One region of the Amycolatopsis sp. NPDC051372 genome, then DNA from elsewhere that is predicted to be linked to it. Evidence: riboswitches for the same ligand, from Rfam matches in the RefSeq annotation. Region 1 holds a riboswitch; the other holds the start of a gene.
The links. Region 1 has a riboswitch for thiamine pyrophosphate ahead of thiO (glycine oxidase ThiO). Riboswitches for the same ligand answer to the same signal wherever they lie in the genome.
Positions count from the first base shown of each region.

Region 2: another riboswitch for thiamine pyrophosphate. It lies ahead of AB0M56_RS07925 (thiamine ABC transporter substrate-binding protein); the one in region 1 lies ahead of thiO (glycine oxidase ThiO).

Region 1 covers NZ_JBFBAF010000040.1:2,669-6,553, forward strand. The annotation lists gene thiO (glycine oxidase ThiO) at 1-1,061, opposite strand, end outside; TPP riboswitch at 1,055-1,160, opposite strand; gene thiE (thiamine phosphate synthase) at 1,191-1,856, shown strand; gene AB0M56_RS42255 (hypothetical protein) at 1,853-2,644, opposite strand; gene AB0M56_RS42260 (threonine/serine dehydratase) at 2,799-3,743, shown strand.
Region 2 covers NZ_JBFBAF010000004.1:104,043-107,927, forward strand. The annotation lists gene AB0M56_RS07920 (iron ABC transporter permease) at 1-261, opposite strand, end outside; gene AB0M56_RS07925 (thiamine ABC transporter substrate-binding protein) at 237-1,292, opposite strand; TPP riboswitch at 1,316-1,429, opposite strand; gene AB0M56_RS07930 (4a-hydroxytetrahydrobiopterin dehydratase) at 1,463-1,750, shown strand; gene AB0M56_RS07935 (hypothetical protein) at 2,337-2,654, shown strand; gene AB0M56_RS07940 (putative T7SS-secreted protein) at 2,651-3,885, shown strand, end outside.

The sequences.
Region 1 (3,885 bases):
TGCAGCAAACGGGCGGGCGCGGCCGCCCCGATCTCGTCCGGTGGGGCCTCGCCGGCCAGCCACGCGACCACGGCGTCGGCGGTCACGGGGGCCATCAGCAGACCGTTGCGGTGGTGCCCCGTCGCCGCGTACACGCCTTCGCTGAGCTCCCCGATGTACGGCAGCGCATCGCGGCTCCCCGCGCGCAGCCCGGCCGCGATCTCGACGAGCTCGTACTCCGTGATGCCCGGCAGGATCCGTTCGCCGCCTTCCAGCAGCTCCCGCACGCCACGCGCGGTCACGGTCTCGTCGAAGCCCGCTTCGTACTGCGTCGCACCGAGCACCAGCTCGCCGTCAGCGCGCGGCACGAGGTAGATCGGCCGGCCCTCCACCATCGCGCGCACCGTGTACGGCGGGGGCGGCAGGCAGCCCCGACGCGGCCGCAGTCGCAGGATCTCGCCCTTGAGCGGCCGCACGGCGTCGGCCAGCAGCGGGTGCAGCTTGCCCGTCCACGCGCCGGCAGCGAGAACGACGGGACCGGTCACGTCGTCGAGCGAAGTGATCCGCAACGAAGAGAACTCAACCCCCCGCTTCGCGCACGCGGAGAGCAGCGCCGTCAGCAGCTTCCGGTTGTCGACAGCCAGGTCACCCGGCACGTGCAGCCCGCTGCGCACCGCACCCAGGCCGGGCGCGAGCCGCCGCGCCGCCCGCCCGGTGAGCCGCTCGACGTCCCGGCCCAGGGACGTCAGGTACTCCGCGAGGATGTCGAGGTGCCCGGCGTCGGCGCTGTCGAACGCGACCACGATCGTGCCGTGCGAAGCGAGCCCAGGGTCCGTGCCCTCGGCCGCGAGGTCCCGCGCGAACGCGGGCCAGCGCCGCAGCGACTCCTCGCCCAGGCGGAGCACGTGCTCCTCGCCCGGCCACGCCTCCGTGACCGGCGCGAGCATGCCGCCGGCCAGCCAGGACGCGCCGCGCGCGGGGGCCGGATCGACCACCGTGACGCGATGGCCGCGGGCCGCCGCGCGCCAAGCCGCGGACAGGCCGATGACACCGCCGCCGACGACGGTGAGGGTCTCATTCATGGAATCACGCTCCCTGCGCCGGCATGACCCGGATCAGGTTCCACGGTCGGAGCGGCAGCTCCCTCTCAGCCCGTGCCTCGGGCTCCCGTGCGGACCACCCCACCGTAGCGCGCGGGTAACGTGCCCGCCATGCCCGCCCTGACCGGATCACAGATCCGCACCCGCCTGGCCGATTCGCGGCTGTACCTGTGCACCGACGCCCGCTCGTCGCGCGGCGACCTCGCCGAGTTCATCGACGCGGCGCTGGCCGGCGGCGTCGACATCGTGCAGCTGCGGGACAAGACCAACGGGGCCCCACTCGAGGCCGCGCAGGAGATCGCGGCGCTCGAGGTGCTCGCCGAAGCGTGCGCGCGCCACGGTGCGCTGCTGTCGGTCAACGACCGCGCCGACGTCGCACTCGCCGTGGGAGCCGACGTGCTGCACCTGGGCCAGGACGACATCCCCGTGCCGCTCGCGCGCCGCATTCTGGGCGACGACGTCGTGATCGGCCGCTCCACGCACTCGCCTCAGCAGGCCACGGCGGCCGCAGCAGAGGACGGCGTGGACTACTTCTGCACCGGCCCGTGCTGGCCGACGCCGACCAAACCCGGCCGGTACGCACCGGGCCTGGACCTCGTTCGGGCCAGCGCGAAAACCGGTACCGACCGGCCGTGGTTCGCGATCGGCGGCATCGACACCGAACGGCTGCCGGAGGTGCTGGCGGCCGGCGCGACGCGGATCGTCGTGGTCCGCGCCATCACCGACGCGGAAGACCCGAAGGCGGCGGCGCAGGCGTTGAAGACCCAGCTCGGCTAGGGGCTCGGCGTGCCCGAGGGCGCGCCCTTCGTCTGTGGCGCGCTCGGCGTGGTCGACGGCGCCCCACCCGTGCTCGAAGGCGGCGGGGCGCTGTCCGAGCTGCTTGAAGACGTCGGGCTTTCGCTGGTGGACGTGCTCGAAGACGAGGTCGAGGGCGGCGGGGTGTTCGACTGGGTCTCGCTGGGCGGCGGGCTGTTCTCCGACGTCGCGGGCGGGCTGTCGTCCTGCTTCTGCTGCTGGCTCGTGCCCGAGTTGCCGTGGTAGACGAACCCGCCACCGACGCCGCCCTTGGTGGCCAGTTCGACGCCGACCATCACGGCGATGGCGATAGCGGTGGCGACCACGCTCGTGCCGATGATGATCGGCCAGCGCAGCTTCCGCAGCTTGTCGCCGAAGGATTCCTCGGGCTCGGCCGGCGCGGTCAGCTTCGAGATCCGCACCGTCGGCATCTCCGACGGGTCGAGCGGCAGGAGCACGGTCGGCATCTGCGCCGGGTCGTCCACCGGCGACAGCCCGGGCTTGCTGCCACGGCGCTGCCCCGCCGTGACGAGCGCGGCGCGCGCCTTCACCGCGGCTTCGCGCGTGCGCTGCAGCGAGCGCAGGTACAGCTCGGCGCCGACGGTGGTGATCACGCTCGCCACCCCGGCCCCCACCACGGTGCCCGCCACGCCGAGCGTCGAACCGAGCAACGCGGCCGTGACGGCCGCAAGTGCCGTCGCCACCACCTGCGCGGGGCGGAAGCTCTTCTTCTCACCCTGCTCCGACGTCTTTTCCTGCTGCTGACTCATGATCCCGATCTACTAGTACCCGGCGACTTCCCCCACTGCGTTCAACGAGTAAGGCGCGCGAGGAACTCCCCGCGTTGCCCATCCGTGAGCGAGGACACGTCGACCGTCCACAATGGATGGACTACGGCTCACACTTTCCTGACATACTCGCCACATGCGATTGGTGACGATCTCCGACATCGAGGCCGCGGCGAAGCGCGTGGCCGACCACGCGGTGCGCACGCCGCTCCTGCGCCAGCCCTGGGCCGAAGGACAGCTGTGGCTCAAACCCGAGAGCCTGCAACAGATCGGCGCGTTCAAGATCCGCGGCGCGTACAACGCGATCGCCTCGCTCGACGACGCACAACGTGCGCGCGGCGTGGTCGCGTATTCGAGCGGTAACCACGCGCAGGCGGTCGCCTACTCGGCGAACGCGTTCGGCGTTCCGGCCGTGATCGTGGTGCCGGACGTGGCGCCGCGGCTCAAGGTCGAGGCCACGAAACGCTGGGGTGCCGAGGTGGTGGAGGTCCCGATCGCCGACCAGGAGCCGCGCGCGAGCGAGCTGGCGCGCGAGCGCGGGCTCACGTTCATCCCGCCGTTCGACCACCTCGACGTGATCGCCGGCCAGGGCACCGCGGGCCTGGAAATCGCCATCGACCTGCCGGACGTCGACACCGTGCTCGTGCCGGTGAGCGGCGGCGGGTTCGCCTCCGGCGTCGGCACGGCGATCAAGGCGCTGTGCCCGGGTGCGAAGGTGATCGGCGTCGAGCCCGAGCTGGCGGGCGACACCGCCGAGAGCCTGCGCGCCGGCCGGCGCGTCGAGTGGCCGATGGACCGGCGGGCCCGCACGATCGCCGACGGCCTGCGCGCCCAGCCGTCCGACCTCACGTTCGCGCACTTGCAGAACGTGCTGGACGGCATCGTCACCGTGACCGAGGACGAGATCCGCGACGCCGTGCGCGTGCTGGCCCGCCGGGCCCGGCTCGTGGCCGAGCCCAGCGGCGCCACGGCCACGGCCGCGTTCCTGCACCACGCCGGCGAGCTGCCGGGCGGCAAGACCGTGTCCGTGGTGTCCGGCGGCAACGTCGACCCCGCGATGCTGGCCGACCTGCTCGCCTGAGGTTTCGTCGGATCCGCGTGCGGACCCGCAGCATTGAGGAGGGCAGAATCGGGCAAGAGGCCGGGAGGATTCTTCTTCTCCCGAGGACGGTGACGCGGTTGCCTTGGGGTGTCACACCCCGTACGGAGCCTTCAAGCTCCGG
Region 2 (3,885 bases), on a different contig from region 1:
ATACGCCACCGGCAGCCCCGCGACCACGGCGACGACCGTCGAAGCGGCGGCGCTGACCAGCGTGAACGCGGCGAGCTGCCACGTCTGCGCGTCGGCCAGGACGGTGTCCACGCCGCCCGCCGAGAAGCCGCGGCCGAGGATCGCGACGACCGGCCAGGCGAAGAACAGGACCAGGAACGCGACGGGCAGCAGTCCGAGCAGCGCCAGGCCCGCCGTGCGCGCGGTCTGCGCCTGCGTTACGCGCCCATGAGCGAGCGCCATTCACCGATCCACTTCTCACGGCCGGCCTGGATCTGGTCGGCGGGCAGAGTCGCGGGGTCCTGCGGCAGCGGCGCGGCCGCGGCCCAGCCGGCGGGCAGGTCGACGCCCTCGCGGGCCGGGTAGACGTACATGTTGGCCGCGACCGTCGCCTGGAACTGCTGCGAGAGCAGGAAGTCGACCACCTTCTGGGCCTGCGGCACCTGCTTGGTGTTCGCGAGGACGCCGGCGTACTCGATCTGGCGGAAGCACGTGTCGAGCAGCGCCTTGGTGCGCGGCTTGCCGTCGTCACCGATCTCGGCGGCCGGCGAGGACGCGTACGAGACCACGATCGGGCGCGGGCCCTTGCCCGAGGAGCCGGAGAAGTTCTTCGTATAGGCCTCTTCCCAGCCGCTGTCGACCTTGACGCCGTTGGCCTTGAGCTTGGCCCAGTAGTCGTGCCAGCCCTGCTCGCCGTACTTCGCCACGGTGCCCAGCAGGAACGCCAGCCCGGGCGACGCCGTGGCGGGGCTCTCGGCGACGGTGAGGTCCTTGTACTTCGGGTCGGCGAGGTCGTCGTACGTCTTGGGTTCGGGCAGGTGCTTGCTCGCGAAGTACGCGGGGTCGATGTTGACGCAGACGTCGCCGACATCGACGGCACTCAGGCGGTGCTGCGGGTCCACCGAGTACCGCTGCGGCCCGCGGTCGGCCTCGGGGCTCGTGTAGGCCTGGAAGACGCCTTCGTTCAGCGCGCGCGAGGCGAACGTGTTGTCGACGCCGAACGCGACGTCGCCGATCGGGTTGGCCTTGGTGAGCACCAGCTTGTTGGTGAGCTCCCCCGCGTCGCCCGACTTGAGGATCTTGAGCTTGATCCCGGACTGGCGCTGGAACGCGTCGAGCACGTCCTGCGGCGCGACGAACGAGTCGTGGGTGACGAGCGTGACCGTCGGGGTCTGCTGGGCGTCGCCGCCCGAGCCGCCGGACAGCGAGCACGCGCTCGCCAGCACCGTGACCGTGGCCAGGCCCAGCACCGTGCGTGCGGTCCGCGGAATCATCTGCCCTCCTGCACTTCGCCGTGAGCAAGGAGAGCAGGCCTCCCTGCGCCGGCATGATCCGGAATCAGGTGCGAACGGTCGCGGGTCTCGGGCACCCGCCTCTCAGCCCGGCGTACCGGACTCCCGTGGCAACCGTGCAGCGTAGCCCAAACGGGTTCACCATTGGACACATGGCGCAACTACTGAGCGATTCCGAGATCTCGTCCGCCCTGGCCACCGTGCCCGACTGGCAGCGCGACGGCGCCACGATCACCCGTTCGGTGACCCTGTCTTCCTTCCCGAACGCCGTGGCCTACGTCGTCCGCGTCGCCGAACTCGCCGAGGCCGCCGACCACCACCCGGACATCGACATCCGCTGGCGCACGGTGACCTTCCGCCTCTCCACCCATTCCGAAGGCGGCCTCACCTCGAAGGACTTCGCGCTCGCCGGCCAGATCGACGCCGCGCTCACCGTGTGACGCGCCCTACTGTCGCGACACCTTCCGCGGTCTGAGACGTCCCCTCTTCGTACGTTCCACGAGGAGGGATCTCTTTCCATGACCCAGGCAATCGTCGTCGGCACCATCGCGTTCACCCTGATGGTGGCCTCCGCCGGCGCGGTCCTGTGGCGCACTTTCCGCGCCCACCGTGATCTCGACCACAGGCCGTAACACCACCCTTGATCAGCGCGCTATCCCAGCGGAATCCGCCCGCCCCGCCCCCGCTAGGACACGCGATGAACAACTCGCCCACCACCCTGTCCGCCACCCAGCGCGCCTGGATCACGATGTTCGCCACGGCGTTCACGCTGGCGGTTCTGGTGGTGCTCGGCCTGCTCGGCTGAGCCTTCTTTCGCCCTCGGGACTCGTCACCCTCGGCGCGCACATGCAGCCGCCTCGATGAGATACCCCCTCACTTTGTCGTGAATTCAGTCCACACCTTCACCGGACCTGGCGAATCAGCACCAGAAACGCCCGATTTTGACTAAGGTGGGCCTTTCGTCGGCTGCTGGCGCCTGCCGACGAACAGGACTGGACATCGCGATGCCCGAGGGGGGACCTCGACATGCCCGACTTCACCGTCGACATCGGCGGTTTGCAGGCGCTCGGCAAGAATCTCGACCGCGTCGGCGAGAACATCGAGCAGGCCACCAAACGCATGGAGGACGTCGGTCCGGACTCGATCGGCCCGGACGATCTCGACGAAGCCTGTGCCGATTTCACATCGGACTGGGCCGGAGGGCTGAAGAAGATCAAGGAAGCCGTCTCCGGCATCAAGGGCGGCCTCGACAACGCGGTTCAAGGCTATGCCGAACTGGAAGAAGGTCTCAAGGGATCACTCCAGCACATGGCCGCCAAGATCGAGGAGGCGACCGCTGGATGAGCGACGCCGACTACCCGTCTCTCCGGTTCGAGCCGGCGCGCGGCAATGTGAGCACAGTTCGTGAACTGGCCAGGCAAATCAGCGACACGGCCACCTACACGGACGAAGCCTTCAACGTGCTGAAATCCATCCAGGACAAGAAAGACGTCTGGACCGGTGATGCCGCCGAAGCATTCGCCGGGAAGCTCGACCAGCTACCCGAGTACCTCGACAAAGGCCAGAAATCGTTGGCACTGGCCGGCAAAGCTCTTGCCGATTGGTCCGACCGGCTCGACGCGCACCAGCAAAAGGCAAAGCAGCTGGAAGAGGAGTGTCGGAAAGCTCTCGGTGACGCCGAGGCGAAGAACTCCGCCGCGGAGTCCGCCCGAGACCTTGCACTGCAGCAGCCTGACAACGCCACGATGCACAACGAGGCGACGGACAAGATCAGCGCGGCCAACGCCGCTTGGGCCAGGGTGGAAGATCTCCGCAGGCAGGCCGAAGACGTGCGTGATGCATGGGAAGACGACGCGGACACCTGCGCGGACGCTCTCAAAGATGCCGCGGAGGAGGCTCCCAAGGAGTCGTTCTGGGATTCGCTCGGCAGCATGTTCGACGACATCGGGGGATGGTTCAAGGACCACCTCGGCGATATCGGGGACATCGCGGGCATCGTGTCCGCCGTGGCCGGTGCGCTGGCGTTCATCCCCGTTCTGACCCCGATTTGCGGGCCGATCGCCCTTGGTGCAGGCGCCGTCGCACTGGCCGCGCACGGCGCGGACATGGTGGTCAACGAGAAGTACGACGACCCGAACGCCTGGGTCTCGCTCGGCGGCGACGTTGTGGGGCTGATCCCCGGCATCGGCGCGGTGTCGAAGGGGTTCAACGCCGCAGGTGACGCCGTCGCCGGTGTCGACCGGCTGGTCGACGTCACCAGGGCCGGTGGCGCCCTGAGCACCGCGAGCGACGCCGCGGCGGCGGGCGGGCGCGCGTTCGCCGACGAAATGCCGCGAGTGATCAGCGAGATGAAGGACCCGAGCAAGGCCGCGCAGTGGCTGGCGGACAAGGCGATGGGCACCGGAGCGCTCACTGACCCCGCGCTGACGCAGAACGTCGCGAAGGCGTTCGAAGGCGGAACCAACGTCGCTTTGCAAGTGCCGTCGGCAGCGGGCCTGTTCGACACGCACGACGCCACGACCGATGCCAAGAACGCAGCCGGCTGGGGCGGTTTGGCCACCGGCATCCTGACCGC